DNA from 3 places in the Ruegeria sp. CDSC068 genome. Region 3 is predicted to be linked to each of the others. Evidence: riboswitches for the same ligand, from Rfam matches in the RefSeq annotation. Region 3 holds a riboswitch; each other region holds the start of a gene.

Region 1 (10,356 bases), on a different contig from region 3:
GACGCCCGCAAACTTGCTGACGCGGCTTGGAAACGGGCGTAGGCATCTGTCACACCCTGAGTGATATCTTTCTGCACATTCAACAGGTTGGCGCGCGATGCATCCCGTGTAGCCATGGCGCGGCGCACGCTTGCGGCCAAACGGCCACCAGCGTAAATCGGCTGACTGAAGTTCAGCGAAACACTGCCGTCTTCGATATTGTCATCGTTGTCATAGGTCTCAGTGATACCGGCGTCGGCGTTCAGGCTGACATTCGGACCCAGGTTGGCGCGCTGTTGCGCAACGATCAGGTCGAAGGCACGCACCTGATGCTGTGCCGAAAGAATGGCGGGGTGGTTTCGCTGCGCCAGGCTGACGGCCTGCGGTTCCGAGCTTGGCAGATTTGGCAGGCTCGGTTGACCAGCTGTGCGTCCGGGCGATTTGCCAACGGCATTCACGTATTCCGCCCGCGCCGTGTCGAGGTTACCGCGTGCAACGGCCAGATCAGCTTGCGAGCTTGCAAGCTGGGCTTGTGACAGCGCAACGTCCGTACGCGTGACTTCGCCAACATCAAACCGGTCCTGCGATGCGCGCAGTTCCTCTGCCGATACATCGACGTTGTTCAGGCGGATCTGTACGGTTTCTTCCTGCAGCAGCACTTCAAGATACGCATTGGCACCGCGGAACAAAACCTGCTGTTCGATATCAACAAGGGTCTGCCTGGTCGACAGCACCGTTTCTTGCGCCGATTGCTTGCCCAGAACAGCGGCCCCACCATCGTAGAGCAGTTGGCTGAGGGTCAGCCCCGTAAAGAAGTTGTTCGGGTCGGTTCTTGTCACCACATCGCTGACGTTGCGACGGTTATAGTTGCTGCTAATCGCGACCGTCCAGTTGATGATCGGTCGAAGCGCTGACAATGCAATTGCCACGTCTTCGTCCGCCGCACGCAACAATGCGCGGTTCTGTTCCAGCAACCCGCTGGTATTGTACGCGCCAATGAATGCGTCAGTAATATTGTCGGCCCAAACGGCCCGTCCCGGTACAAAGCTAAGTGCGACCCCCGCAGTCAGCGCCAGCGCCTTGACCAGCTTTCCTCCCGCCATAGAACTCATAACGAAATCCTCTCAAATCAAAATTACGCTGCTCTGCCGACAGTTTGCGCGTTTGTGTTCAACTAATCAAGGCGGCAGAACAATCCGCCATAAAACTATAGCGAAAATACACGGTTCGTGGAAAATGCCTGCAAAATCGGTGCATTGGCATTAAACGCGTCCCGCCAGGTCACCCGATCCCCAGATTTATGGCCGATACGGACGATCCCCAGTGCACCTTGGACAAAAAGGCACGCAATTCGCCCATGGTCCTTAAGTTGCGCGATCAACGCATCCGGAACCTGTTCCACACCACCCTGGACCATAATCACGTCATAGGGCCCATGTTCGGGGGCACCTTGCTCAAGCGGGCCGACATGGACAATCGCATTGTCAGCCTCCGCCTCCATCAGGATAGACTGAGATTCGGCCGCCAGATTTTCATCTTCCTCTACGGCAACAACCAGCTGTGCCATGCGCGCGGCGACTGCCGTCGAATACCCCAAGGCCGGAGCAATATCCAAAACCGACTCGTCGTTCGAAATGTTCAATATGTCCAGAATCTTAGCCAGGGTCCGCGGCTCCAACATGCAGCGCCCATCACCCAGTTCGATCAATCCCTCGACATATGCCGCTTCGCGCTGCGCGTCCGGCACGAAATTCTCGCGCTTGACGGTCAGCATCGCGTCTATGATGGGAAACTTCGTGACATCAGAAGGACGTATCTGCGTATCGACCATCGTCCGGCGGCGGGCTGCGAAATCTGTCATTGGATCGCTCATCTTGCTCCCTTGGGTGATTGAGTTCTGCCACATCCTTGAAAAACCGGCAACGGCCCAGACACGGAAACTTTCCAATCTTCACAAGATACAACGTCGCAACCAAAGACTAAGTTGGCACCCGGCCCTGAAATTTGCGCTCCCCCCTCTGGACGCTCCTGTCGAAAGCTGCTAAAACGCCGATCACACCACGGCAAGTATTTGATTTTACTTGAAAAGGCGAGTTGGCGGAGTGGTGACGCAGCGGATTGCAAATCCGTGTACACCGGTTCGATTCCGGTACTCGCCTCCATTTATTTCCAAGCACTTAGCTTTCTGCGCTGCTTTCGCAATTTCGGACGCCTAAAGTTCAGTATCAGATGCATGTTGCGATTGCGGGTCCAGCGATTCCATTTACACAACCGCACTACTTGATTGCCAAACTGAGAAGTGCTGAATCATCTGCGACGGCCGGGCTGAATTGCGCCTCGCTGCGTGATCAGATCGCATCGGATGCCGCTGACTGACTTCGGCAAGTCGCTTTTCTGACGTAGCGGGTTTTCAAACCCCAGTCGTGCTTGACAAGCCCCCTGCTCGTGCCGCATGTCGCATGCGTTGGTGTCCATCCCCGGATGGATGAAAAGGGAATGTGCCAGCGGTTATTCCGCCAAGCACAGCCGCCCCCGCGACCGTGACCGGAGAGGGTGCCCAAAGCCACTGGCCTAATAGGCCGGGAAGGCGGGACATCCGACAGAGGCCCGCCTCTGACATCCGCAAGCCGGGAGACCTGCCAGCACCCGAAGTTGAAACCGGGCGGGGTGTTCCGGTGTCGGGTCCATGTGCAGACGCGTGGCCCGCATGAAACCCCGTCCCCCGTATAAAGGATGAGGGGGATGAGAGACGTGACCGAGACCGCACCAGTCGAGTTGCTGGTCTGCACGACATGTCGCCGTGGGTTACCTATCGAAGATGACGCCCAGCGACCCGGCACTTTGCTGCATAAAGCACTTGAACAGGCTGGCTTGCCGGACGGCGTCGACCTGAAACCGGTGGAATGTCTGTCGAACTGTGATCAGGGATGCTCGATCGTTTTGCGTGGCGGCCCATCCCGATGGACCTTCGTTTATGAAAACCTCGACGAGACCGACCATGTCGAGACCATCGTTGAAGGCGTCACCAAGTATCTGGCCGCTGAAGACGGTCTGGTGAAATGGCGCGAGCGCCCCGAACATTTCCGCAAAAACTGTGCGGCCCGCATTCCCCCGATTGGAGCCCTGAAATGAGCAACCTTGAAAAACTCCCCGTCACTGTGATCACCGGCTTTCTGGGCTCGGGCAAAACTACGCTGGTAAAGCACCTGATGCAGAATCCGCAGGGCAAGCGCCTGGCCGTTATCGTCAACGAATTTGGTGATGTGGGTGTGGATGGCGATATCCTGAAATCCTGCGCCATTCCGGATTGCCCGGCGGAAAACATCATGGAACTTGCCAATGGCTGCATCTGCTGCACCGTAGCCGATGATTTCATCCCGACCATTGAGGCGCTGATGGCGCTGGAGCCGCGCCCCGATCACATCCTGATCGAAACGTCCGGTCTTGCCCTGCCCAAACCGCTGCTCAAGGCGTTTGATTGGCCCGATATCCGCTCGAAAATCACCGTTGATGGTGTGATCGCTCTGGCGGACGCCGAGGCCGTCGCCGCTGGGCGTTTCGCACCAAATGTCGAAGCCGTGGACGCCCAGCGCCTGGCTGACGACTCGATCGACCACGAAACGCCCCTGTCTGAGGTGTTTGAGGACCAGATCTCGTGCGCCGACATCATCCTGCTGACAAAACCAGATCTGGCCGGTCCGGAAGGCGTTGCCAAAGCCAAAGAGGTCATCGCGGCTGAGGCTCCGCGCCCGCTGCCCGTGGTCGAGGTTGCCGAAGGCGCCGTTGACGTGCGTGTCGTGCTGGGCCTCGAAGCCGCCGCCGAGGATGACATGGATGCGCGCCCGTCGCATCACGACGGCCACCACGACCACGAACACGACGATTTCGAAAGCATCATCGTCGAGTTGCCCGAACAGACCGACCCGGCGGAACTGGTCGCCAATATCGAACGTCTGGCCAATAACCTGAACATTCTGCGCGTCAAAGGCTATGCCGCCGTTCAGGGCAAACCTATGCGTCTGCTGGTGCAGGCCGTTGGTGCCCGCGTACGTCACCAGTATGACCGGCCGTGGGAGCCCGGCGAAGAGCGCCGCTCGCGCCTGGTGGTCATTGCCGAGCATGACGACATCAATGAGGCCGCAATCCGCGATATCCTCGTGGGTGTGACCGAGGCCGCCGAGTAAGCCATGCACGTCGTCTTCCGCGAAAGCCACGGGTTAGAAGAGACCGAAACCCCGACCGATCTGGGTCAGAGCCCGGCGGATCTGGTGGTGCTGTCCTTTTCGGACAGCGACCTTGGCGCTTTCGCGGCAGGATGGCATCGCGGTGGCGGGTCCGAAGGTCGCATGCCGACGATGCGATTGGCCAATCTGACCGCGTTGAAACACCCGCTGTCTGTCGACACTTATGTCGAGCAAACGCTCGAGGGCGCCAAGGGCATTCTGATCCGTTTGATCGGCGGCGTCCCTTACTGGTCCTATGGCTTGCAGCAAGTTCTGGCGCTGGCACAGGCTAAAGGCATCGCGCTGGCCGTCCTACCCGCCGACGGGCGCGAGGATACTCGGCTGGATGACTACTCCACCCTGCCCGTCTCGACCCTGCGGCGCCTTGCGCATCTCTGTGACACCGGCGGTGAAGTCGCGGCGCAAGCGGCTCTTGCCCAGATGGCGCTTGCGGCGGGTCTCTATGCCGGACCCGTGATGGGGGCCAAGACCCTGCCCGAATGCGGTGCATGGTGCCCGGATCGCGGCGTCATCCCGGCGGATAAAGCGTTCACCACCGACGCAAAGCGTATCTTGGTAACGTTCTACCGGGCTTACCTTACCTCGGCGGACACCGCCCCGGTCGCTACCCTGATCCGCAGCCTGCGCGCGCGCGGGTTTGAGGCCGTCGGTCTGTTCGCCCCCTCGCTGAAAGCCCCGCTGGCCGCCGATTGGCTGCGCGAAAATGTCGTGGCGCTGAACCCGGCGGCCGTCATCAACGCAACCTCGTTCTCGGGCAAAGGCGCATCCGGCACCTCTCCACTGGACGCCGCCAATGTGCCGGTGTTTCAGGTTGCTCTCGCAACGTCCCGCCGCAAAGCCTGGGCCGAGGCGGAACGCGGTCTTTCGCCCGCTGATCTAGCGATGCATGTCGTCCTGCCCGAAGTGGACGGTCGGATCTCGGCTGGCATTGCCTCGTTCAAGGAACCGGGCAAACGCGACCCCCATCTGGAGTATTCCCGCTTTGCTCACCGGGCTGAACCGGAACGGATCGAGGCCATCATCGACAGGGTCACCGGCTGGCTGAACCTGAACGACAAACACAAAGAGGATCAGGTGCCCGCCTTGGTGCTGTCCACCTATCCCGGCAAAGATTGGCAGATGGCCCATGCGGTAGGCCTCGACGCACTGGCATCAGCCGAGGCGATGCTGGCCGACGTGCAGGGCGAAGGGTATGACACTGCGCCTGCAGAGCCGATTTCTGATACGCTGCTAGATGCGCGGATTACGTGGTCGCTTGGCGAATATCTGACTGCGCTGGCGGACTTGCCGGAACAACTGCGCGCAGACCTCGAAACCGTCTGGGGCAAGCCCGAAGATGATCCCGCCTTTGCAGATGGCGCGTTCCACTTCACTGCCCTGCGCCGCGGCAAAGCGCTGGTCGCGTTGCAACCTGAACGCGGCACGCCCGAGTTGCGTGATGACGATTACCATGACCTGTCGCGTACCCCGCGCCACAGCTACGTGGCCTTCTACCTTTGGCTGCGCAAAGGTCTTGGTGCGGATGCACTGATCCATATCGGCGCGCACGGTACGCTGGAATGGCTGCCAGGCAAATCTGTGGCGCTGTCCAACGAATGCTGGCCCGAGGTACTGATCGGCGATCTACCTGTCATCTACCCCTTCATCGTCAACGACCCTGGCGAGGCCGCGCAGGCCAAGCGCCGGATCGGGGCGGTCACGCTCGGCCATATCCCACCGCCAATGAAGGAAAGCGGTACCCCGGATCGGATGGTTCGGCTGGAATCGCTGCTGGATGAGTTCTCGAACGCAGATGGTCTGGACCCCAAGCGCCGCGACCGCCTGCAAGAAGATATTCGGGACGAAGCGCAAGCCATCGGGCTGGAGAACGACCTCGGTCTCGATCAGGCCACCTGCATCGCCGAGGCGATCACCCGGATCGATCGTTTCGTCTGTGACATCAAGGAAAGCCAGTTCGGAGACGGGCTGCATATCTTTGGACGTGTGCCCGAAGCCACTGCCAATTTTGACACGGCTCCTTCTGCCCATGCCGAACGCACGGCATTGATCGACGCGCTAGCAGGCAAACGGATCGAGGCAGGCCCGTCCGGGTCCCCCTACCGCGGACGGTCAGACGTCCTGCCCACCGGGCGCAATCTGTATACCACCGATCCGCGCTCAGTCCCCACCCGTGCGGCCTATACCCAAGGCGTAAAGCTGGCTGAAGAATTGGTGCGGCGACACCTGCAGGAAGAGGGCGATTATCCCAAGGGGCTGATCGTTGATCTCTGGGGTTCAGCCACGATGCGCACGGCGGGCGAAGAGTTTGCCATGGCGCTGCACTTGCTGGGCGTCAAACCCGTTTGGGACAAAGGGTCCGAGCGGGTGTCGGGCATCGAAGTGCTACCCATCACTGACCTCAGTCGCCCACGTCTGGACGTGACCTTGCGCGTCTCAGGCCTGTTCCGTGATGTGTTCCCGACCCTTTCAGCGCTTTATGGTCAAGCTGTTCGCGCGTTGTCGGATCGCGATGAAGCCCCGGACTGGAACCCTTATGCCGGACAGGCCCCGGCGGCGCGCGTCTTTGGCCCGGCCCCGGGCAGCTATGGCGTGAACATGACCCAGCTGTCCGAAATCTATACGGATGAGGCCCGCGCGCAGGCGGGTGAGGCATGGCTTGAGGCCAGCTCTTTCGCTTTGGAAGGCGAACACATCACACAAGATTTGGACGGCATTACCCAACGGGTCACGAATGCCGACAGTTTCGTGCACCTGCAGGATCTGACCGAAACCGATCTGCTGTTGGCCAACGACTATGCCACGCACGAGGCTGGTTTCGCCGCCGCCAAGACAGTCACCGGTGGTACGGCGCAGCTATACCATCTGGACAACACCAACCCGGATAGCCCGCGCGCCCGAACGCTGCCTGAAGAAATCAGCCGTGTGGTTCATGCCCGTGCCGCCAACCCGAACTGGATTGCAGGCATGCAAAGGCATGGCTTTCGGGGCGCTGCCGAAGTTGCGGCGACACTGGATCACATGGCCTCTTTCGCCCATCTGTCAGGCACGGTCGCGCCGCACCTGTTCGACCTCTATCACGACGCGACTTTGGGCGACACCGAGGTCGACGCATTTTTGCAGGAGGCCAACCCGCGCGCGTATCAGGCCATGCAGGACAGGTTCCGCGCGTTGTTGGACGCGGGCCTTTGGAACACCCGCCGCAACTCAATCCGGGCCGATCTGGAGGGGCTGGGATGAGCGCCCCGGTCGTTCAGGGTTGGTGCCCCGGTGCGCATCGGCCGATGATGTCGGGCGATGGTCTGGTGGTTCGGGTGCGCCCGCGTCTGACTCGTTTGAGCGCCGAACAAACACGTGGTCTTTGTGAGTTGGCCGAGCGATTTGGCAATAGCACGATCGACCTGACCAACCGCGCCAATTTACAGCTGCGCGGGGTGAAAGAAGACGATCATCAGGCATTGCTGGCCGAGCTGGCCGCGCTGAACCTTTTGGATGCTGAGCCCGGTATTGAAATGCGACGCAATATCTTGGTGTCGCCCCTATATCGATCAGGTGATCGAACCGCACAGCTGACACAGGAACTGATCGACCGGTTGGAGGAATTGCCGACTCTGCCCGCCAAATTCGGCTTTGCCATCGACACTGGCCCCAAGCGCCTGTTGGCGGCGGATTCGGCCGATATCCGGGTCGAGGCAGGCACTGATGGCCTCATCCTGCGCGCCGACGGGGCCAAGACTGGCTGCCGGGTCACAGAAACCAACGCAATTGACCGGCTTATCGCCTTGGCCGGATGGTTTTCCGAACGTTTCACGCCAGAAACCCGCCGCATGGCGCGGGTGGCCGCGACGCAGGATTTGCCAGCGGAGTGGCAAGGCAGCGCGCCCGGTGACATCGGCACACCGCCGCAGCCCGGCGTCTGCGATCTGGGTGTGTTTTATGGCGCGGCGTTCGGACAATTGCCGGCGCGACAGCTCTTAGACCTTGTTACAAACAGCGGAGCCACTGCCCTGCGCGTCACTCCGTGGCGACTGATCCTGCTGGAAGGCGGGGCGGCGATACAAGCACCGGACTTTGTTATTGATGGCACCGACCCGCTGATGACAACCGACGCCTGCCCCGGCGCACCGTTCTGCCCGCAAGCTCAGGTGGAAACCCGCGAAGTTGCCCGCGTCTTGGCCGCCCAAATCCCAGGAAGTTTGCATGTATCCGGTTGCGCCAAAGGCTGTGCCCGTATGGGTCCGGCAAATGTCACACTGGTCGGCAACAACGGACGATTTGATCTTGTCAAAAACGGTCGCGCGGGGGATGAGCCCTCCCAACGCGGGCTGACACCCGAAACACTTATGACTATGGACCTCACCTGATGCCCTATGAATACGAAACCGACGGCGCAGCGATCTATAAGCAAAGCTTTGCCACAATCCGGTCCGAGGCCGATCTGGCGCGTTTTGACGCCGATGAAGAGCAAGTTGCGGTTCGCATGATCCACGCCGCCGGAATGGTCGGTCTGGAAGAATTCGTACATTTTTCGCCCGGTTTCGTGCCAGCCGCACGGACGGCGTTGGAGAATGGCGCGCCTATCCTGTGCGACGCCCGGATGGTCAGCGAAGGCGTGACCCGGTTCCGCCTGCCTACCGAAAATGAGGTGATCTGCACCCTGCATGACGAGCGCGTGCGCCCACTGGCCGCCGAGATGAGCAATACCCGCTCTGCCGCCGCGCTGGAGCTTTGGCGCCCGCATCTGGAAGGCGCTCTGGTCGCTATCGGCAACGCGCCGACCGCTCTGTTCCACTTGCTGAACATGCTGGAGGATCCCGATTGCCCGCGCCCGGCCGCCATCATCGGCTGCCCGGTGGGCTTTGTCGGTGCCGTCGAATCCAAGGACGCATTGTGGGAGGCCCAGCCTGTACCCTCTTGCATCGTCAAAGGCCGTCTGGGCGGCAGCGCCATCACCGTCGCCGCGATAAACGCCATTGCGAGCCGCGCCGAATGAGTGGCGGCAAGATATACGGCGTGGGCCTTGGCCCCGGTGATCCGGACCTGATGAGCGTGCGGGCCGACCGCCTGCTGCGCAATGCGCGCCACGTCGCGTTCTTTCGCAAGCCGGGTCGCAGCGGTCAGGCACGCAAGATCGTCAATGGTATGATCCCGGACAGTGCTGTTGAGTTTCCCATGGAATACCCAGTCACTACGGAAATTCCACTGGATGATCCGCGCTATAACGAATTGCTCTCGGCCTTTTACAAGGACTGCGCCGGGCACTTGAAGACTCTGTCGGATCAGGGCGAGGACGTGGTGGTATTGTGCGAGGGCGATCCGTTTTTCTATGGGTCTTTCATGCATCTTTACAGCCGCTTGCGCGATCAGGCTGATGTAGAGGTCGTGCCAGCCATTACCGGCATGTCCGGCGCATGGACAGCAACGGGTAACCCGATCACCTGGGGCGATGATGTGCTGACAGTACTGGTCGGCACCCTGCCCGAAGAAGATCTGGCAATTCGCATGGCGCAGACCGACGCGTTGGTTGTCATGAAAATCGGACGCAATATCGACAAGGTGAAGCGCGCGCTAAAAACAGCCGGTCTGTATGACCGCGCATGGATCGTCGAGTTTGCACAGATGCCGAACCAGGTGGTGACGAAACTGTCCGAGGCATGCGAAAAGGTGACGCCCTATTTCTCGATCATCATCGTGCATGGTCAGGGACGGCGGCCATGAGCGGTTGGGTTAAGATTGCGGGCCTGGGGCCAGGTGACGAAGATCTCGTAACCCCCGAGGTTTCAGCTGCGTTGACGGATGCCACGGACGTGGTCGGGTACATCCCCTATGTCGCGCGCGTGGCCGAGCGCCCTGGTTTGACGCTGCATGCCAGCGACAACCGGGTCGAGATCGACCGATCCCAACACGCATTGCAGATGGCGGCTGAGGGGAAACGGGTGGTCGTCGTATCTTCTGGCGACCCTGGTGTGTTCGCCATGGCGGCGGCCGTGTTCGAAGCCCTAGAGAACGGTCCCTCCGAGTGGCGTAACATTCCCATAGATGTCCTACCCGGCATAACAGCGATGCTGGCGGCATCCGCGCGGGCCGGGGCACCGCTGGGCCATGATTTCTGTGCCATCAACCTCAGCGACAATCT
Region 2 (10,356 bases), on a different contig from region 3:
GAACCCGACTTACCCTTCAGCGCAGGAGATATGACCTGATTTTCTGGGCAAACGGCATAGCAATCCATGCAATCATCGCAGGCTATCCGGTTCGGGGCGCTGACCCGCAGCAAACCTTTGGCACCAATCAGGCCGTAAAATGCGCCAACCGGACAGATGTGACCGCACCAACCGTGCCGCGAAACGAACAGGTCGAACACGAAGATGGCAATGATCATGGCCCACACGAACCCCGCGCCGAAAATCAGCCCGCGATGCAGCATGGTTATCGGGTTGACCAGCTCCCATGCGATCACGCCTGTAACGCCCGAGACGATTAGGACGGTGGCCAATATCCAAAGGCGGGTGCTGCGCTTGGGCTGCCAGCCTTTCGGCAGGTCCAAACGTCTGTGCAACCAGTTGGCTGCGTCGGTGACTGGGTTGATCGGACAAACCCATGAACAATAGACGCGCCCGCCAATCAGAGCGTAAGCGGCGAGAACGATCACTCCGCCGATCAGGGCCGTCAATTCCGGCCAATGCCCAGCGATCACGCTTTGCAGCAGGATAAGCGGGTCGGTCAGCGGCAGCACGCCCAGTGTCAAAGATCCCGCAAGCGTGCCTTGAACGATCCAGATGCCGAACCACGGTCCCAGAAGAAACACAGCCAGAAAGAGCAACTGGCTTGCGCGGCGCAGCAGCAGGTATTTGTGGGCGCGCACCCAACCTTTTTCTTCGATGGCCTCCATTCCGGCCGGCATATGTGTGCGTGCACTCATTGTCCGACCCCCGGCAAATCGTATGCTGGTGCGAACCCGCCCGGTGCGGCAAGGTTGTCGGTGCCCGGTCCGGGCAGACGGTCCGGCAGATCGATGAGGCCTTCAACAAGGGGACCGCCTTTGGCCTCTTTTTCTTCCCAGCCTTTGCGGTAGTGATCGGCACTGCTGCCGCGGGCCAAGCGCGCAGGCAGGACCTTGATCGCGGCCTCGGGCAGAACGCAACTTTTCTCGCACATGCCGCAGCCTGTGCAGTGGTCCGCATGAACGGTTGGGATAAACATTGCGTGGTGGCCCGAACGTTCGTTATGGGCCGTTTCCAGCGTGATTGCCTCATCAATCACGGGGCAGACGCGATAGCAGACATCGCAGCGCAGGCCGAGGAAGTTCAGGCAGTTCTCCTGATCGACAAGGACGGCAACACCCATCTTGGCATCATCAATATTGTCGAGGGCCGGATCCAATGCACCGGTGGGGCAGGCGGCCACGCAAGGGATGTCGTCACACATTTCACAAGGCACATCCCGCGCTGTGAAATAGGGCGTCCCTGTAGCAACCGCATCCACGCCCAATTCCGCCAGTTTCAATGTGTCGTAAGGGCAATCCCGCACGCAAAGCCCGCAGCGAATGCAAGCGGACAGAAACGCCTCTTCCGGTAGCGCGCCGGGGGGGCGCAACGCTTCGGCCGGCAACGCGCGGGCATCGCGGGCAAGCCATGCCAACAATGACCCGGCGACCACACAGCCGCCCGACGCACGCGCCGCATCCTGCAGGAAGCGACGCCGTTGCGGCGAAAGAGGTTTACCTTCAAAGGGCATGGGGACGGCCTTTGCCTCGCTTGTCCGTTACGCGCGCTCGACCTTACAGGCGCATTTCTTGTAGTCGGTCTCTTTCGACAGCGGGCAAGTCGCGTCCAGCGTCAGCTTGTTGGTCAGCTGATGCTCGTCGAACCATGGCATAAAGACCAATCCGCGTGGCACCTTGTTGCGGCCGCGCGTTTCAACCCGGCTGGTCACCTCGCCCCTGCGGGTGGAGAGTACGATCTCTTGCCCACGGCGCAGACCGCGATCCTTGGCGTCCTCCGGGTGCATGTAGACAACGGCTGACGGAAACGCGCGATGCAGTTCGGGCACGCGGCGGGTCATCGAGCCTGAATGCCAGTGTTCCAGCACACGACCGGTGGATAGCCACAGATCGAATTCCTCATCCGGTTCCTCGGCGGCGGGCTCATAGGGGGCAAAGATGATCTTGGCCTTGCCGTCCTCGTAGCCGTAGAACTTAACGTCTGCGCCTTCCGGCACATACGGATCATACCCTTCGCGGAAGCGATAGAGTGTTTCCTTGCCGTCGACGACAGGCCAGCGCATGCCACGGGCCTCGTGATACATCTCGAACGGAGCAAGGTCGTGCGCGTGGCCGCGTCCGAAATCGGCATATTCTTCAAACAGACCTTTCTGAACGTAGAAGCCGAAATGCTCCGCGTCGTCGTTGTGGAACCCTTCCGCCGTTTCCGACAGCGGGAACTGGTCGACCTTACCGTTGGCATAAAGCACGTCATACATGGTCTTGCCGCGATGCTCGGGCATCTTGGCCAGCAGCTCTTCGCCCCAGACCTCTTCGATGGTAAAACGTTTCGCGAATTCCATCAGCTGCCACAGGTCCGACTTGGCCTCACCCGGTGCCTGCACCTGTTGACGCCAGAATTGCGTACGGCGTTCGGCGTTGCCATAGGCGCCTTCTTTCTCAACCCACATGGCCGTGGGAAGGATCAAGTCGGCCGAAACTGCGGTGACAGTTGGGTAAGGATCCGAGACTGTGATGAAGTTTTCCGGGTTACGGTAACCAGGATAGCCTTCTTCGTTGATGTTGGGCGCGGCTTGCATATTGTTGTTGCACTGGACCCAATAGGCATTCAGTTCGCCGTCCTTCAGTTTGCGGTGCTGCAACACGGCGTGGAAGCCGGGCTTGGGCGGGATAGTGCCCTCGGGGATGTTCCATGCGGTTTCGCAGATTTCGCGGTGCTTATCACTCGTAACAACCATGTCCGCCGGCAGACGGTGGGCAAAGGTCCCCACCTCACGCGCCGTACCACAGGCCGACGGTTGACCCGTCAGCGAGAACGGTGAGTTTCCGGGTTCGGAAATCTTTCCCACCAGCAAGTGCACGTTATACATCAGCGAATTCACCCAGGACCCACGGGTGTGCTGGTTGAAGCCCATGGTCCACAAGCTCATCACTTTACGGTTCGGGTCGGCATATTGCTGGGCCAGTTTCTCCAGCTTGTCTGCAGGGACACCAGACAGTTCAGAGGTATATTCCAGCGTGTAGGGCGCGACGGCTTCGGCGTATTCTTCGAAACTGATCGGATCCATCTTGCCCGAGTTCGGATTTTCGGCTTCTTGCTGCAGTGCGTTGGTGTCGCGCAGGCCATAGCCGATATCGGTGGCGGTTTTGGTGATGTTGACGTGCTTCTTGACGAAGTCTTCGTTTACCGCGCCATTTTGAATGATGTAGTTGGCGATGTAGTTCAGGATCGCCAGATCGGTCTGCGGTTCAAAAACGATGCCGTTGTCCGCCAGTTCAAACGAGCGATGCTCAAACGTCGACAGTACATGCACTTCGCAATCCGGTTTGGTCAGACGTGTATCGGTGAGGCGCGACCACAGGATCGGGTGCATCTCGGCCATGTTCGAACCCCACAGAACGAACGTGTCCGCGTGCTCAAAATCGTCATAGCAGCCCATCGGCTCATCAATGCCGAACGTCCGCATGAAGCCCACAACGGCTGATGCCATGCAGTGCCGTGCGTTGGGGTCGATATTGTTGGACCGGAACCCGGCTTTCATCAGTTTGGAGGCCGCATAGCCTTCCCAAACCGTCCATTGACCGGAACCAAACATGCCGACACTGGTCGGGCCTTTCTTGGCCAGCGCCTCTTTCCATTTTGCGGCCATGACATCGAACGCTTCGTCCCAGCTTACCGGCTCGAATTCACCGTTTTTGTCGTATTCGCCATTGGTCTTGCGTAGCAAAGGTGTAGTCAGTCGATCCTTGCCGTACATAATCTTGGACAGGAAATAACCCTTGATACAGTTCAGCCCCCGGTTCACCGGCGCGTCGGGGTCGCCTTGCGTCGCAACGACACGACCTTCTTTGGTGCCAACCAGAACAGAGCAGCCTGTACCACAGAACCGGCAAGCCGCCTTGTCCCACCGGATGTCTGGCGCTCCGGCCTGGGCATTGGCTTGACCGGCCGCCAACGGAATACCAGCGGCTGACGCCGTTGCTGCGGCCGCAGAGGCCTTGAGAAAAGTCCGACGGGATTCAGAATGTGTCATTGCGTGGGCCTCCGGCTGGTGGTTGGGCTTGGGGCATCGGGCTGCGGATGGGCGTCCGCGAGATCCTCGAAATGGTGATAAGTCAGGGTCAAAGAGATGACGCCTGGGATCTGGTGCAGATCCATGATGGTTTCGGATGCAAGACGGGTTGGAGTGTCTTCGACGACGACAACAAATCGGCCATCTTCCGTTTCAGCGTGAATTTCGACACCCGGCGTGCCCTTCATCACGCGCGCTGCTGCGCTCGTGTGATCAGGTGCGACATGGGCGAGACAACCGCAGATGTTCATTGAGTAGCTTCCATTTGTGGTTGAGGTTGGCGTTCCAGCGCAATGGCATCGGCGGGACATAAACTTGGGCAAATCCCGCAGCCGTTGCATGTATCAAGGTCAAGCACCGGCTCTGCGCGGCCGCCGGTCATCAGTTTGAAACGGATCGCGCTTTGTTCGCAATTGTCCTGACAGATGCGGCAACTGATGCCGTTCATAGATAGGCAGGTGTCCGCTGTAAGCGCGGCGCGCCATGGCCAATCTGGCAAACGGTCAATCGATATCGCTTCGGTTGGACAAATACGGGCGCAGTCACCGCAGAAGGTGCAGGGATTGTCAGTGGGCTGGAAGCGGGGATATCCATCTGTCCCGATGACGATCGCATCTTCGGGGCAAGTATCTGCGCAATCACCACATTTACTGCATGTTTCAACAAAGCACAGCTCAACCGAGCCCGGAGGTCTGGCGATATTGCCGTCCTCTGGTCTGATCTTTGCGCTTAGAAACGCGCGTCGGCTGGTCAGTTGTTGCATTGCATGCGACCTGGCTACACTCGATTCCTGTAATCGAGTGTATCGCATACCGTGATCTGTGGGGGCCTTTTTTGATTTAGGTCATTTGGCCTGTTAAATATTAGTCATTTAGGAAACTTTAATTTTTTTGCCGAAGCGACCCTTTGAGATCATCTGCGAGGGCGCGCGGTTCGGATTAGTAGAAGAAAAACAAAAACCGATCCCAGCGATGTCGTGACAATCCCAACAGGCAGCTCTTGCGGGGCAAGCAACAGACGGCTCAGGATATCCGAGCCTGTAAGCAAAGCTGCTCCGACAATGGCGGCGGTAGGCACAAGCTGGCTGTGCAAAGGCCCCGCGATACCGCGTGCGATGTGGGGAACCATCAAGCCGACAAAACCGATCACACCCGCGACGGACACAAATACAGCGGTTGCAAGAGCTGCGACGAAGAACATTCGGAACCGTAAGCCTTGAACGGGCACACCCAGGGTGGCGGCCGTCAAATCACCAGTCAGCAGTGCATCAAGCCAGCGGCTACGGTACATTGCATAGGCGAGGATCAATGCTAAACCTGCGCAGACCAGCGGGAATGTCTCCCACCGGGCAAGACCCAAACCCCCAAGCATCCAGAAGATAACCGAATGGGCCGCGCGGCTGTCGCCTGCGAAAATCAGATAATTGGTAATAGCTGAAAACAAAAACGAAACCGCGAGCCCCGCGAGGATCAGTTTTTCGGGCGCGCTTGTGCGCAGCCCATGAACCAAAGCCAGCACAATACCTGATGCGACAAGCCCTCCGAAAAACGCGGCCAGTGGCAGGGTCCAAAAGCCCAGCACATCTCCGGTTACTGTAATGACAAAGACAGCTCCCGCTGCAGCGCCAGAGGACAGGCCGAACAGAAACGGGTCCGCCAGATCGTTGCGTGTGGTGGTTTGCAGGACAACGCCGACGATGCCCAGCCCGGCACCGATCACGGCGGCAAACAGCGCGCGTGGTAAGCGCAGGTCAAACACGATGCGGTGGAGCGGAGACATGTCCCCTTCCACTATTCCCGTGCCCAACAAGACACCGGCCAGTGCGTCAGAGGCTGGAATGGATGTGGTCCCGTAGACCGTCGAGGTTAGCAAAAGGGCGGCCAATACAGCCGCCCCCAGCAAGAGTGTAAGGCCAAGTCGGCCCATATCAGTTCAGGCCCGGGTGCATGGCTTTGGCCATTTTCGAAATTGCTTCGATATTTGCCGGTCCGGGTGTCAGTTCCTCGTAGCGCAGACCAATCCAGCGTTCGTTCTTGACCGCATCCGTCTGAGACATCACGGGATGGTCCTGCAGGAACTTGAAGGTATCTGCGGCGCCATTTCCAGTTTGATAATCAAGTAAAACCAGGAATTCCGGGTTCGAAGCGGCAACAGCCTCCCACGAGGAACGTCCCCAGCTGGTGTCCATGTCATGGGTGACGTTCTCGCCGCCAGCGGCAGCAATCATCGCGTCAGGAATGGCAAACTTACCAGCCGTAAACGGGGCATCGGCGGGACCGTCCAGCAGGAAAACGCGGGGCTTCGGCAGGTCGGCTGTCTGTGTTTGAATCGCGGACAGTTCCTCTTTCCAGCCGGAAACCAGCTCTTCTGCCTTGTCTTCAACGTGCATTACTTTGCCCAAGCGAAGGACGTCGGTGAACAGCAAATCCATGCTGGCTTCGGGACGATCCTTATCCAGGTGTACGCAGCTTTCCGTCAGGATCATCGTTTTGATGCCAAACGGCGCAAGCGTGTCGGGGGTCACGTCACCGCCCGGCTTCATCCCATAGTACCAGCCCGCAAAGAAAAGGTCGGGTTCGACAGCGACCAGATTTTCAACTGTCGGGTACTTAGGCGCAAGTTCCGGGATGTCGCCGCGCAGTGTGTCAAACTCGGGGCTGGTTTTGTACCAGCCAGTGATGCCCGTCAGGCCAACGACCTTGTCCTGCAAACCCAGCGCAAAGGCCATGTCGGTCATGTTCATGTCGTGTACGACCAGCCGCTCGGGCTGAGTTTCAAACACCAGCGGCTCGCCGCAATTGTCGACGGTGATCTCGCGCGCTGTTGCGGCACTTGCAATGCCAGTGATCAGTGCAGCGCACCAGAGAGTTTTGTTCATGTTATTTTTCCTAGTTTGAGGTAGTGGTTCTTCGGATATCCAGTGCCGGGATCATGCGGCCTTCGTGCTGAAAGCTAAGAAAATCGACACCAAACGTTTCACGGACCCTTTCGGGTGTCAGCACTTCGTGCACGGGGCCGAAACCGGTCAGACGCGTGGATTTCATCAACGCGACATGGGTCGCGAATTCCGGGATCATGACCAGATCATGGACGATCATGACCACCGTAATGCCCAGCTCGGCGACCAGCGACAGCATGCGTCCCTTGGCGTCCGGGTCCAGATGGTTCGTCGGCTCATCCAGGAACAAAAGCGACGGGTTTTGCGCCAGCGCCCTTGCGATATGAGCGCGCTGGCGTTCCCCGCCGGATAACACGGCCATCCGCTTGTCGGCGAGGGCGACGAGTCCGGTCAGCTTCAGGATGCGGTCCAATTCCAAGGCGTGCTCAGCCGCAGATCGATCGGCGCGGATGGGGATTTGCCCAAGGGCCACGTAGTCGCGCAGAAACAAACGCCCGTCCGGCGATTCCTGCTGACTGACCACGGCGATCATTCGGGCGCGGTCCATCGCCGAAAGCTGCCGAAGGCTGCGCCCCTTTACCAAAACGTCCCCCAGAACAATCTCTTCGCCGCCGCACAAAAGATTCAGCAGCGTTGTCTTACCCGCACCGTTTGGGCCGGCAATTGCCAGAGTGGCCCCTTCATTCAGTTCGAAATTGATGTTTTGCAGCAGTACGTCGCCGTTCAGGGCGTAAAACTCCAGCCCGCGCGCCTCAAGGAAAGCTCCGCAGGTCATGCGCTTGTCTCCAGCTTCAGCCGTGGCAGGCGCGCCAGGGTCTTTTCAAGAAGGGCAGGCGGGCGCTGCGTTGCGTTGGTCCACCCATCCGCGCTGCGAAGGTATTGATGTGCAAATTCGGCCAAAGCATCCACGTCCTCAGCCGATTGGATATCACCGAAAAGGTACTGCGCTTTGTCGAATGCCTGAAACCCGACGGCTGTGGGACGACCGCAACCGGCCATGCAGGAAACGCTTTGGATGTCAAAACTGGATGGAAGCTTGCTTGCAAGCGCAGCGCGCAATGAATCCGCCCGGTCAGAACCCTCGCAGGTCTCGCAAATCAGAAGGAAGTGATCAGGACTGATCGACATGGCCCACTCCGCCTGTTGCCAAGCGCGGACAGAAGGTGCCAATCATGTCATCACGTCTTAGACGTGTCATAAAGCCTCCTTCCAGGACGCCCCGCCCCGGGTTGGTTGAACATCGGATGGTAGGTCTCCTGACTTGCGGGTCGTGGCTTGGCCATCCTTCCCGACCCATTTGGGGTCAGTGGGTATTTGGCGTCGCTCACCGCTTACAGTTGCGGGGGCAGTCACGGACTTGGCGCTTGTTGGCAACCTCACCGTATTCCCTTTTCATCCCTTGGCGAACCATAGGGAACCATCGTGGGTGATGCTTGCCCGAGTTCCGATTTTGGGTCAAGCGATAATACTCAGCGCCCCACGCACAGAGGTCATTTGTCATTTGCCCACGATCTGACTACGCTGCGTCGCAGAAATGTAGGGACAAAGGTGGATATGCTCTGGTTCCGGAGGGGCCGCACATCCAATGTTTAAAACGACGAACACGCATTCGTAAACAAAGCCGGTCGAGATGAAAATTCAAGAAAACAGAACCTATTCTCAACTGAAGGTAGGCGACAAGGCGCAGGTCACCCGATTGTGCACCGTGGACGACTTGTACGCGTTTGCCTCGGCTTCGGGTGATCACAACCCGCTGAATCTGGCGGCCTATGACGGAGATGGAGATGGACACCCCGAGGCTGTCGCGCCCGCCTTGTGGCCCGCGGGTCTGGTGGCTGCAGTCATTGGAAACATCTTACCGGGGGCCGGTACGCAAACACGTCGGGCGGACCTGAGTTTTCATGCTCCGGTTATGGCGGGCGAAGAACTGACCGCCTTTGTGGCTGTTACCGAAAAGCGTGAAGACGGCGATCTGACCTGTTCCGCCGAAGTGCGCCGGGTCGGGGATAACGCATTGATCCTAAGCGGTACCGTACAGGTCACGCCACCGTCGCGGCATTTGACCTTCGACTCGGTCGAGGTGCCGGGACTGATCGTTCAGCGTCACCGGCATTTCGACGCTTTGTTGGAAAAGGCACGTCCTCTGGACCCGATGCCCACAGCGATCGTCGCCCCGGAAGAGCCGAATTCGCTAGGCGGGGCATTACTCGCGTTGGAAAACGGCATCATTACTCCGATTTTGGTTGGCGACCCGGACAAAATCACCGCCGCTGCCGCCCAGCTTGGGGCCGATTTGTCCGGAGCTGAAATCATTGAAGCGCGAGGCCACGAAGTGGCTGCCCAACGCGCGGTCGGGCTTGTCGTTGAAGGTAAGGCCCGGATGCTGATGAAAGGTCACTTGCACACAGATGTCTTGTTACGCGCCGTTCTGCGCCGTGAAAAAGGCCTGAGAACCGGGCGGCGGCTGTCGCATGTGTTCGTGATGGACGTGCCAGGCATGTCTCGACCCATCATGGTTACAGATGCGGCGGTGAATATCGCACCGGATCTCGAAACCAAGGCCGATATCGTTCAGAACGCCATCCATCTTGCGCATTCTATTGGCATCGAGATGCCCAAGGTTGGCGTCTTATCAGCGGTTGAGACCATCAACCCGCATTTACCGTCGTCTGTCGATGCCGCGCTGTTGTCGAAAATGGCCGAGCGTGGACAGATCACCGGCGGACTGGTCGATGGTCCCTTGGCCATGGACAACGCGGTTGATCTGAACGCGGCGCGGACAAAAGGCATTACCTCACCAGTCGCGGGGGTCGCAGACATTCTGGTTGTTCCGAATATCGAAGCCGGCAACATGGTAGCCAAACAGCTGACATATATCTCTCATGCCGAGGCTGCCGGCGTTGTGATAGGTGCTGCGGCACCGATTATCCTGACATCTCGGGCAGATGATGATGCTTCGCGGCTGGCGTCTTGTGCTGTCGCGGCGCTGCATGCAATTGCGAATGAAGGCAAAATCCATGGCTGAACATGTTTTGGCGCTGAATGCCGGGTCGTCCTCGTTGAAATTCGCGCTTTACGAACTGGTCGAGGACCGACGTCCCAGTATGCGCTGGCGCGGTCAAATCGAGCGGTTGGGGGATGCCCCACGCCTGTTGGCCCAATCGGCAGGGGGGCGGTCTGTCGACCGTCAGCTGTCTGGGGCTAAGACCCATGACGAGGCCATCAGCGCGTTTCTTGAACTTACCCGCGAATACCTGCCGGACATTTACGTCCGGGCCGTGGGCCACCGCGTCGTTCACGGCGGACCAGTCTATTCGGAACCTGT
Region 3 (10,356 bases):
TCACAGGTGTTGAGCCGGCACCCGAAGACCCGTCATTGGTGGCGCTGTTTTCGGATGTGCATTCCGCAACACGAAAACAGGCCGAGGAACCAATTGGGCATACGGATCAGCACCTGCACAGCTATTTCAGCTTTTGCACCAGGGATCGCGGGCTTGCGATGGTGGCCGCAGCACAGGCTTCGGCCGTGCGCTACAACCTGAAGGGCACACCCCATGAAGCGACACCTTTACTGTCCGCCGTGGCACCTTCAAAATTCGGTGGTCGTGCCGGGCCTCGTTTTTACTCGGACATTCCTGCGGGCGTGATGCGCATGCGACACGTGGCTGATCTGAACATCTTTCCAAACGAACTTCGTTCGGTCGCGGTGACAGGAGAGCACATCAGAGATTGGCTTGAAATGTCTGCGGGCGTATTCAATCAGGTGAAACCCGGCGTGCAAACTGAATTGGTCAATCCTGATCGAGCCGGACACAATTTCGATGTACTATTCGGGCTAAGCTACGTGATCGACCTGAGCGTACCGCCTCGGTTCGATGCGGAGGGGCGACTGGTAAATCCAGCATACCGACGCATCTCAGATCTTCGTTTCGACGGCCGCGCGATAACGTCCGAACAACGCTTTGTCGTTGCACTGAACAATTATCGGGCCAGCGGCGGAGGGCATTTCCCGTTCATACGAGACGCCGAAATCATCAACGTTCCGGCTTTGCCGATCCAACACGCGCTGAAGGATTACCTGACCGGAGCATTGCCCACGGAATCGCTGGAACAGGGCCCCTGCCCATTCCGTTTTGCGCCCATGCCGGGGTCCTCTGTCCTGTTGAAGACCGGTCAACAGGCACAACGTCACCTCGCGGACATCACAGAGTTCAGCCCAACGCTGGCTGGCACGAATGCCGAAGGGTTCTTGCGCATTCAACTCTCACTGTGACGGGTTGTCATTTCTGCGTGTCTTCCCTATATCGATTTTCGAGAGGTTGGCGCGGGCGAGCGCCTCGCCAACCTGGTCAGGTCCGGAAGGAAGCAGCCACAACGAGCCCCGCTTGGGTCGATGTCCAACCTCTCACTTACTTGAATCGTTAGCCGCAGGAGGGCTTTTATGATTGTAGCAAAAACCCTTTGGGCAGAGCGTTTCTGAGGCCGACCCTCACACCTGCCTGAACACATTACCGCTGGATACGCGACCGCCATCCAGACGGCTTGCTGTACCTGAACACAGGCAGAACAATGTCTTTTACACTTTCGGACCTGGGATGGTCCTCACACTTTGCCGCACAACATGCGGCCAATCCTACATGCGCTCCCTTTCGCATCACAGCCGTTCACCGTGATCGCCTGATCGGCGCAAGCATCAACGGTGAAACACCTCTGCTCACCCTGACCCAACCGACGGGCGACTTTGCCGTCGGAGATTGGGTATTGGCGGATGATCAAAACCGGGTTCAACACCTGCTGGAACGCCGCAGCCTGTTGAAACGCCGCGCTGCCGGAACCGCGGCCGAGGTCCAGTTGATCGCCGCCAATGTGGATGTGCTGTTCATCGTCAGTTCCTGCAATGCCGACTTCAATCTGGCCCGGCTGGAACGGTATTTGGCTTTGGCACACCAGGCCGGGTGCTATCCGGTGATAGTTCTAACCAAGGCCGATACCTGTACCGATCCTAGTAATTTCTCCAAAGCAGCCGAGTCGCTGGCTCCGTTTTTGACCGTACTGGCAATCAATGCTTTGGATGCCCTGGACGTGCAGCAAGTACTGTCCTGGTGCCCTGCTGGACAGACCGCTGCACTGGTCGGCTCATCCGGTGTCGGCAAGACAACATTGGTCAACGCCATGACTGGTCTGGAGGAGGCAACGTCCGGCATTCGCGAGGACGACGCGCGCGGGCGGCACACGACAACGGCGCGCGCGTTGCATCCGATGCAGAACGGAGGCTGGCTGGTCGATACACCCGGCATGCGGGCTTTGCGGTTGCTGGATGCACAAGATGGCGTCGATGAGGTCTTTTCCGACATTCTGGAATTGGCCCAAACCTGCCGCTTTTCCGATTGTCAGCATCAGGCCGAGCCGGGATGCGCTGTGCAGGATGCGATTTCCACCGGATCCCTTGACACAGAGCGGCTAGAGCGTTGGCGAAAGCTGCGGCGCGAGGATGAGAGGAACTCGGAAACCGTGGCGCAGTCTCGTGCGCGCGACAAGGCCTTTGGTAAGATGGTACGATCGGTGATGCAGGACAAGAAATCCCGCAAAAAGCTGTAAGTCCGGCTCAGGCGATCAACCGGGGCCATATGGCCGCATTTCGGCGCGCAAATGCGCCGATGTGACCGATCTCGGCCAATCCAATGTCTTTCGGCGACAACTGATGCCGGCGGGCTTTGGGACCGTAAAGATCGGCCAGGCGCCAAACCGCGTTCGGGGGCACCACCTGATCATCGTCCATTGTGAACAGATCGACGGGTGTTTCCGACGCAGCCCAACGGGCGTCTGGAAGGCTTTTGCCGATATCCGGCACGTAGCTCAGCGCAGCGGTGCACCATTTGCGCCACTGCCAGTAGACACGTGCCGGAAGGTCCGAGCCGAACCCAAGTGCCTTGCCCGGCAGGTATCCCAATGCCTTAACCAGCAATGGCGGGTGGGCATACCAAAACATTGTCGCCAGTGCGCGATACGGCCAGGGGTGGTCGGATACCGTCACCAAACCTGAACAGACACAGATCATCCGGTCGATCTGTTCAATATCGGGCTGAATTGGCCCCAGCATTCCACCCACCGAATGGCCAATGCTCCACTGCTGGGCGGCGGGAAATCTGCGCCGCATTTCAGCGCGAGCAGCGGGCATGTCGATCAACGCCCAATCGGCCATCGTGGCCTGCGAATCGCGTAGGCGCCCGCGTAGAGAGTGGCCAAAATCGCGATAGTCATAGGTCAGACAGGCCATACCCTGTTCTTCCACCAACCACCGCGCAAAATGCTGGTAATAGTCGCGCGGTACGCCTGTGGCTGCATGGACTACAACCGCCACATCGGGTGCCGAGGCAGGCATATACAGCCGTGCCGACAGTTCGGCCTCTCCGGCAGAAAACGTGAAATCCTCGGTCAAAACGACCGGAGTGTTGTCCAACATGGTGCCCTCGCAAGCATCTGAACTATTCGGTTCACATATGGCATATCGGCGCTTTTGCGCGACTAGAGTCAACAGATTTTCAAAGTGACCAAGCGTCCACTTGAACGGTGGGAAACAGCCCGCTTGACTCAAGCCACCTACAACCGCTAGCGATGAGGTGATGGTTCTCGTCCTTATATTGGGGCGGGATGAAAAGGGAACTCGGTGCGGTCCAGCCCGGCAATGCCGGAACGGACCAAGGCCGCGACTGCCCCCGCAACTGTAAGCGGTAAGCAATGCCGAAATACCACTGGCCGAAAGGCTGGGAAGGTCGGCAAAGCAATGACCCGCAAGTCAGGAGACCTGCCATCAAAGTAAAAACCGAAACTCGGGCGGGGTGTCCGGGCAGGTCTTCAGTGCGCTGAGTTCCCTGTTCCACGTCCCCCGTTCACCGCGCGGAGGGCGCATTATGATCTGGAAGACAACGACCCACGAGTTCACCGCCACACTGTGCCAGAAAACGGGGAAAACCTGCCCCGCATTGGCCCAAATGGCTCGAGCCTTGGCCGAGGCGATGGCAACAGCACAACCGATGACGACCAGCGGATTTGAGGTGGACGGCTCCAGCGAACTGACCCATTGCGATGAGGGCTGCACCGCACGGTTTCGCGCCAGCCCGGCCCGGATCAGGGTCTATTGCGGAGCAAACACGGGCGACTCAGCCGACACACTGGACGAATACGCCGATATGATGTTCGACCCTGACTTTTCCACTCTGCCTGCTGGTGTTTTGGCGGCCTTGCCTTGCGCCATGCTTCAGGCATCGGCCCTTGCACCGCGTCCATCGCATCAGGTTGTTCAACAAGCCACGGTCTGATCCTAGTTCACCGATCGCTCTGGGCCGGTTTCATGGCCCAAGCCATCTGCTCATCCGTTTCCACCGCACATGGTCGGGCCAAGCGCAGCCGGTTTAGCGCGTGGTTTGGATCTTCACCGCTTTCCACCATGAGCCTCAGCGCGACCATCCCCGACCGCCCACAACCGCCCCGGCAATGCACCAGCACGCGTCCACCGTCGGACAGAACCTGCCGGGCGGCTGCGCTGGCTTGGGGCCAAAGAGTTTCGATTGGCAGGGGCGGCGTGCCAAAATCCTCGACCGGAAGATGCACCCAGGTAGCGGACCTGCTTTGAACGTCTCGACCAAAACCGCCTGCGCCGATCTGCTGCATCTCGGCCTCGGTGGTCATTGAAATCACCAGATCGGGGTTCCAGTCCTGTATCACCCTCAAATCGTCCACATACCCACCGCCGCCGCCAGGCAAAGGGGACAGCGCCATGGTGCCTGAGCCAACAGGCAGCGCGTAGATTGCAAATTTTGCCAAAGCTTATGCTCCTACTGCCACCGGCCCACCAAATTTTGACAGCCGGTTTATCCCGCTTACAGACGCGGTCCAAACCGAAATTCCACAAAGCCTGCTGTGGACGCGGGCGGCCCGGGTCTCTACGCTGCATTTCTGACACGAATCTGACAGAGCAGACATGACCGAAACGCCCAGCCCCGCCTATCAGGTTCTTGCCCGCAAGTACCGCCCTGAAACCTTTGCAGATCTGGTTGGACAGGACGCAATGGTGCGCACGCTGAAAAACGCGTTCGAAGCGGATCGGATCGCGCAGGCCTTTATCATGACCGGTATTCGCGGCACCGGCAAAACCACCACCGCCCGGATTATCGCCAAAGGTATGAACTGCATCGGTCCCGATGGTGAAGGCAAACCAACGACCGAACCTTGTGGTCAGTGCGAGCATTGCGTTGCCATCATGGAAGGACGCCATGTCGACGTGATGGAGATGGACGCCGCCAGCCGGACCGGTGTGAACGACATTCGCGAGATTATCGACAGTGTCCGATATCGTGCCGCCAGTGCGCGTTATAAGATTTACATCATCGACGAAGTTCACATGCTGTCGACCAGCGCCTTCAATGCGCTGCTCAAAACGCTCGAGGAACCGCCCGAGCATGTGAAGTTCATCTTTGCGACGACCGAAATTCGCAAGGTGCCGGTGACCGTACTGTCCCGCTGTCAGCGGTTTGACCTGCGCCGAATCGAACCCGAAGACATGATTGGCCTTCTCAACAAGATCGCAGCGGCTGAGAATGCGCAGATCGCAGAAGACGCGCTTGCTTTGATCACGCGCGCGGCCGAAGGCTCTGCGCGCGATGCAACATCGCTGTTGGATCAGGCGATCTCACATGGTGCAGGGGAAACAAGCGCCGATCAGGTTCGGGCAATGTTGGGCCTTGCAGATCGGGGGCGCGTTCTGGATCTGATGGACATGATTTTGCGTGGCGATGCGGCTGGGGCATTGACTGAGTTGAGCGGCCAGTATGCCGAAGGGGCCGATCCGCTGGCTGTTCTGCGCGATCTGGCCGAGATCACCCATTGGGTTTCCGTGGTCAAAATCACTCCCGATGCCGCCGATGACCCCACCGTCTCACCGGATGAACGCGCACGGGGTCAACAGATGGCCGAGGCGCTGCAGATGCGGGTGTTGACACGCATGTGGCAGATGTTGCTGAAAGCGCTGGAGGAGGTCTCTGCAGCACCCAACGCGATGATGGCCGCCGAAATGGCAATCATTCGTCTGACCCATGTGGCCGATTTGCCAAGCCCCGAAGAGCTTATCAAACGACTACAGGATGCGCCTCCACCCCCACCAAGCGGGGGACCTGGCGGTGGTGTGGCTGTGCCAACTCATGCACCTGCACAGGCGACGTCCTCTGCGCATCTCTCGGCGCAACGCGGGCCTGCAGGGGCGCCCACCGCAGCGCTTGCCCAGGACGTCCAGACCGCGCTGGCACACTATCCAACCTTCGAATACGTGGTCGAACTGATCCGCACGAACCGGGATGTAAAACTGTTGGTTGAGGTCGAAAACGGCGTGCGTCTCGTCTCGTATTCCCCGGGACGAATCGAGTTCACGCCGACGGACAAAGCGCCGACCGATCTGGCGCAAAGGCTTGGTTCGGCCTTGCAACGCTGGACCGGAAACCGATGGGCCGTCTCAATTGTGGCCGACGGGGACGCAGCAACAATCGCCGAGGTACGAGACGCGGCTGATCTGGCGTTGAAAGCGCAGGCCGAACAACACCCACTGGTTCAAGCCGTTCTGATGCAGTTTCCAAAAGCGCGCATCAAGCGGATCGAAACCCCGGAAGAACGCGCCGCCAAGGTCGAAACCGAAGCCCTGCCTGAGGTCGAAGACGAATGGGACCCGTTCGAGGAGGATTAACAGCTGCACTTTGCACACATCGATGCGGTCTACTACGAAGCATGCGAAGTATTTAACCCTGGCTGGGATGGCGAACCGGTTAGCGAATTGGTCGAAGCAGTTGCTCTCACCTTGCATCCGGTATCCATGGTCTTGCTGGTGTTGTCTGCTATAGCAATCTGGCGCGGAAACCCATGGATCGCATTGGCTACGTCCTTCGCTTGGGCAATTTGGGCGGCTCACATTTTTGTCGACGACATGATGGATGACTCGCGTAGAACGGCGGCAGACATCGGGTGCATCGGTCATTCCACCCTATTCATAGGGCTGACAATTGCGCTATGTGCGTCGATAACACTTTACGCTGTATATGTTCGCCTAAGGCGATCACAATTTAGGAGACAGTAAATGCTCAAAGGACTCGGCGGTCTGGGCGATATGGCCAAGATGATGAAATCCGCACAGGATTTGCAGACCAAGATGACGGACATGCAGGAAGAGCTGAACAACCTGATGGTTGTAGGCGAATCCGGTGCAGGGCTGGTGAAGGCCACCGCCACAGCAAAAGGCGAGCTGAAGGGTCTGGACATCGATCCGTCGATTTTCAATGGCGACGATAAGGAAGTTGTCGAAGATCTGATTCTGGCCGCTATCAAGGACGCGCAAACCAAAGCGGCCGAGCGCTCTCAGGCAGAGATGGCAAGGCTGACCGAAAGCATGGGTCTGCCCGCAGACATCAAGCTGCCGTTCTGATAGACACTCCTGACGACCCAAAGGCCGGGCACAACTGCCCGGCCCTTTTGCAGGAGCGCACGCCGTGAGTTCGAACAGCGATATCGACAATCTGATCGACCTGATGGCCAAACTGCCGGGCCTCGGCCCCCGTTCGGCTCGCCGCGCGGTGCTGCACCTGATCCGAAAACGCACCCTGCTGCTGACGCCCCTGTCGGACGTAATGCAGCAGGTGGCCGCCACCGCCCGCGAATGCCTGAATTGCGGCAACGTGGGCACCACCGATATCTGCGACATCTGCGATAGCGAGGATCGCGCGACCGGAGAGTTGTGCGTGGTCGAAGACGTCGCCGACCTCTGGGCGATGGAACGCGCTGCAGTTTTCAAGGGTCGCTATCACGTCCTGGGCGGCACGCTGTCTGCCTTGGACGGCATCGGCCCGGACGAGCTTCGCATCCCCCGTCTAAAGGATCGAGTGATGGCCGAAGGGATTTCTGAGGTCATTCTGGCCCTGAACGCCACCGTCGATGGACAAACCACCGCCCACTACATCGCCGATCAGCTCGAGGGACAGGTCCGCCTGACCTCACTGGCGCAGGGTGTTCCGATTGGGGGTGAGCTGGATTATCTGGATGACGGGACGATTACTGCGGCGTTGCGGGCCAGGAAGGAAATTTAGTCCTTCTCGCGCCGCTTGTTACACTAGTTGGGGATATTCTTATTTTGAGGGTGTTTATGAAGCAAAAACTCTATCTGATAATACTGGCAGCAATGATTGTCGTCCAAAGCTTGGCCGGGACAGCAACCGCCAAAAATTCGAATAAACTAAAACTAATGGTGCTGTCCGAATTGGATAAACACAAACTAGATAAGTTTTACAATGAAATCGCACTTAGCAACCCTATGTTCGACCCGAATGCGAGGCCCGAAGAGATAGAAGATGCAGACTTCGTTGCGTTTCTGTTGGAAGATTGGGGCGATATCAAACTCTATTTTGATGGAGCACTTCCATTCATTTTAGAGACAGTTCGAAGCGCCCCACCAAACGCGACAAGATTCTACGTACAATCACAAAAACGAGATGGCTCCCTTGTTCATTTTATCTTCTATTCCCGCGGCGGCACAAACGGCAAAAGCCTAGCCTGCTATGCGGAAGACATTGCCGCAATGCCAAACGGTGACGCAGGAATGGCGACTTCCGAAAGCTGCCATTGACGCAAAAAAAAATCATGAACTAACGTGATGTCCAGAATGTGGACCGCCAGGTTACATGTAAACAAGTAGTATTGTAGATTGTTCGTTGCCCTTACGGCTTTGCCAGGGCTTTCCCATTAGATCTGATTTGCAGGAACGAACCAATGACACGCCTTCTCGCCTTCACATTCGCCGCCTTCACCGCCACTTCTGCCCTGTCGCAAGAACTCGTCGACAAGGGCTTTGTCGAAGGCTGGAACATCATGATGGACCCTGCGCTTGGGAACGGGTGTCTGATCCAGACGGTGTATCAGGACCTCTCGGTCGTGCGGCTGGGCTATGATGCGCTGAACAATCGCGGCTATTTCGCCGTCTACAACAAGGCGTGGGGCGACATTAGGCAAGGTGAGAGCTATCCGATCCGGTTCGATCTGGACGGCAAAAGCTATGACGCCGCTGCCATCGGCTTCAATCAGCGCGACGTGCCAGGTGCAACGGTGTTTTTCACAGACCGAAGCTTCGTGGATGCGATTGCCCAGAACAAAACCATGACCGTCTATAACCCGGCGGGTGAGGTGGTCATGGCGATTGATCTGAAAGGCACGGCCAAGGCGCTGGAATATGCGCGCGACTGCCAGAACAAGAAACTCTAGCGAATCGGATCAAACAGGGCGTCTTTGGCGGTGCAATCTCGGATCACGTCTCGCCCACAAGGCACGGGTTCAAGGTCGCGCGACAGGCACAGGCGGACCTCTTCTATATAGCCCTGCTTGCAGGTCACAGTGATCATGTCGCGCTCAAGGCCGGGGTTGGCTTTCAGAAAGGCTTCCTCCACGACTGATGCAGGCAGTTTGACCGAGGCGTCCAGCTTGCGGAATACCTGAGGACGCTCAACCGCCTCATACGCCTGCCGGGACAGCGCATAATAGTCGGACGCGCTGAGGCCCGAGCAGGTCCCGTGCTTTTTCCACTGATGCCACGCCAGACCGGAACTGCCCTGAATATCCGTCATTTTGCGTGACATAGCGCGCGATGGCGGTGCCTCGGGCGTGCGGCAGAAGGCGGGCCAGCCCTGATGGTACTGAGGCCACAGACCATGCAGGATCCAGCCATGGTCATGCCGGGTGTCGCATTGATCCGATCCGCGCGCATCGCCTTCGCGGGCGCACCAGTTTGGCGACCAGCTAAGCGACAAGACGTAGTAGTCAAACTCGCCCGCTTTTTCGCCATCGCCCAGCGCCGCCATTGCACCGAAAATCCACGAAACCAGCCCCAAAACAACCCAGCGCATTCGCCTCTTCCCTTCTTGCCTTGGCGCGACTATATACGGACCAAGTTCCCCGACAACGGAAACCTGCCCCAAAAAAGGGGCCGCCGAATTCCGGCGACGGGAAAGATGTATTTATAGGAGACGGGCTGATGGCAAAACCGCTTATGGCCAAGGCAACAGCCGTATGGCTGGTGGACAACACCACGATCAGCTTCAAGCAGATCGCGGATTTCGTAGGCATGCACGAGCTTGAGGTGCAGGGCATCGCAGACGGCGATGTGGCCGCTGGCGTGAAAGGCTTTGACCCCATCGCCAACAACCAGCTGACCCAGGACGAGATCGATACCGCGCAGAACAACCCGCTGCACAAACTGAAGCTCAAGTTCAACCCTGCCGCAAGCGGCGAAGAAAAGCGCCGCGGTCCGCGCTATACCCCGCTGTCCAAGCGTCAGGACCGTCCGAACTCGATCCTGTGGCTGGTCAAGTTCCACCCTGAACTCAGCGACGGTCAGATCGCCAAGCTGGTGGGCACCACCAAACCGACCATCCAGTCGATCCGTGAACGGACCCACTGGAACATTTCCAACATGCAGCCGATTGACCCCGTTGCCCTGGGCCTGTGCAAACAGTCCGAGTTGGACGCGATCGTGCAGAAAGCCGCAGCAAAGAAAGCTGCCGAAGGTGGCGTCATGAGCGATGACGAGCGCCGCAAGCTGGTCTCGACCGAACAGTCGCTGGAAATGGACGCGGCGCCGAAGATCCCGACTGCCATCGAAGGTCTGGAAACCT

Evidence for each region. Region 3 has a riboswitch for cobalamin ahead of AC2FID_RS17385 (hypothetical protein). Riboswitches for the same ligand answer to the same signal wherever they lie in the genome.
Region 1: another riboswitch for cobalamin. It lies ahead of AC2FID_RS12775 (DUF1636 family protein); the one in region 3 lies ahead of AC2FID_RS17385 (hypothetical protein).
Region 2: another riboswitch for cobalamin. It lies ahead of AC2FID_RS07930 (DUF1636 family protein); the one in region 3 lies ahead of AC2FID_RS17385 (hypothetical protein).

What each region holds. Positions count from the first base shown of each region.
Region 1 covers NZ_JBXWNV010000005.1:276,431-286,786, forward strand. Annotated here, with positions in the region: gene AC2FID_RS12760 (TolC family outer membrane protein) at 1-1,091, opposite strand, end outside; gene AC2FID_RS12765 (protein-L-isoaspartate O-methyltransferase family protein) at 1,187-1,840, opposite strand; tRNA gene AC2FID_RS12770 (tRNA-Cys) at 2,068-2,141, shown strand; cobalamin riboswitch at 2,428-2,637, shown strand; gene AC2FID_RS12775 (DUF1636 family protein) at 2,722-3,111, shown strand; gene cobW (cobalamin biosynthesis protein CobW) at 3,108-4,163, shown strand; gene cobN (cobaltochelatase subunit CobN) at 4,167-7,460, shown strand; gene cobG (precorrin-3B synthase) at 7,457-8,584, shown strand; gene AC2FID_RS12795 (precorrin-8X methylmutase) at 8,584-9,213, shown strand; gene AC2FID_RS12800 (precorrin-2 C(20)-methyltransferase) at 9,210-9,938, shown strand; gene cobJ (precorrin-3B C(17)-methyltransferase) at 9,935-10,356, shown strand, end outside.
Region 2 covers NZ_JBXWNV010000003.1:87,891-98,246, forward strand. Annotated here, with positions in the region: gene napH (quinol dehydrogenase ferredoxin subunit NapH) at 1-758, opposite strand, end outside; gene napG (ferredoxin-type protein NapG) at 755-1,573, opposite strand; gene napA (nitrate reductase catalytic subunit NapA) at 1,601-4,093, opposite strand; gene AC2FID_RS07905 (chaperone NapD) at 4,090-4,383, opposite strand; gene AC2FID_RS07910 (ferredoxin-type protein NapF) at 4,380-4,895, opposite strand; gene AC2FID_RS07915 (FecCD family ABC transporter permease) at 5,045-6,058, opposite strand; gene AC2FID_RS07920 (ABC transporter substrate-binding protein) at 6,060-7,010, opposite strand; gene AC2FID_RS07925 (ABC transporter ATP-binding protein) at 7,021-7,806, opposite strand; gene AC2FID_RS07930 (DUF1636 family protein) at 7,803-8,159, opposite strand; cobalamin riboswitch at 8,261-8,468, opposite strand; gene AC2FID_RS07935 (bifunctional enoyl-CoA hydratase/phosphate acetyltransferase) at 8,662-10,056, shown strand; gene AC2FID_RS07940 (acetate/propionate family kinase) at 10,049-10,356, shown strand, end outside.
Region 3 covers NZ_JBXWNV010000009.1:47,716-58,071, forward strand. Annotated here, with positions in the region: gene AC2FID_RS17365 (bifunctional 2',3'-cyclic-nucleotide 2'-phosphodiesterase/3'-nucleotidase) at 1-932, shown strand, start outside; RNA gene ffs (signal recognition particle sRNA small type) at 972-1,070, shown strand; gene rsgA (ribosome small subunit-dependent GTPase A) at 1,229-2,257, shown strand; gene AC2FID_RS17380 (alpha/beta hydrolase family protein) at 2,265-3,122, opposite strand; cobalamin riboswitch at 3,267-3,486, shown strand; gene AC2FID_RS17385 (hypothetical protein) at 3,571-3,978, shown strand; gene AC2FID_RS17390 (protein-tyrosine phosphatase family protein) at 3,986-4,483, opposite strand; gene AC2FID_RS17395 (DNA polymerase III subunit gamma/tau) at 4,641-6,392, shown strand; gene AC2FID_RS17400 (YbaB/EbfC family nucleoid-associated protein) at 6,780-7,124, shown strand; gene recR (recombination mediator RecR) at 7,189-7,782, shown strand; gene AC2FID_RS17410 (hypothetical protein) at 7,839-8,318, shown strand; gene AC2FID_RS17415 (hypothetical protein) at 8,462-8,950, shown strand; gene AC2FID_RS17420 (ribonuclease T2 family protein) at 8,947-9,588, opposite strand; gene AC2FID_RS17425 (DUF1013 domain-containing protein) at 9,717-10,356, shown strand, end outside.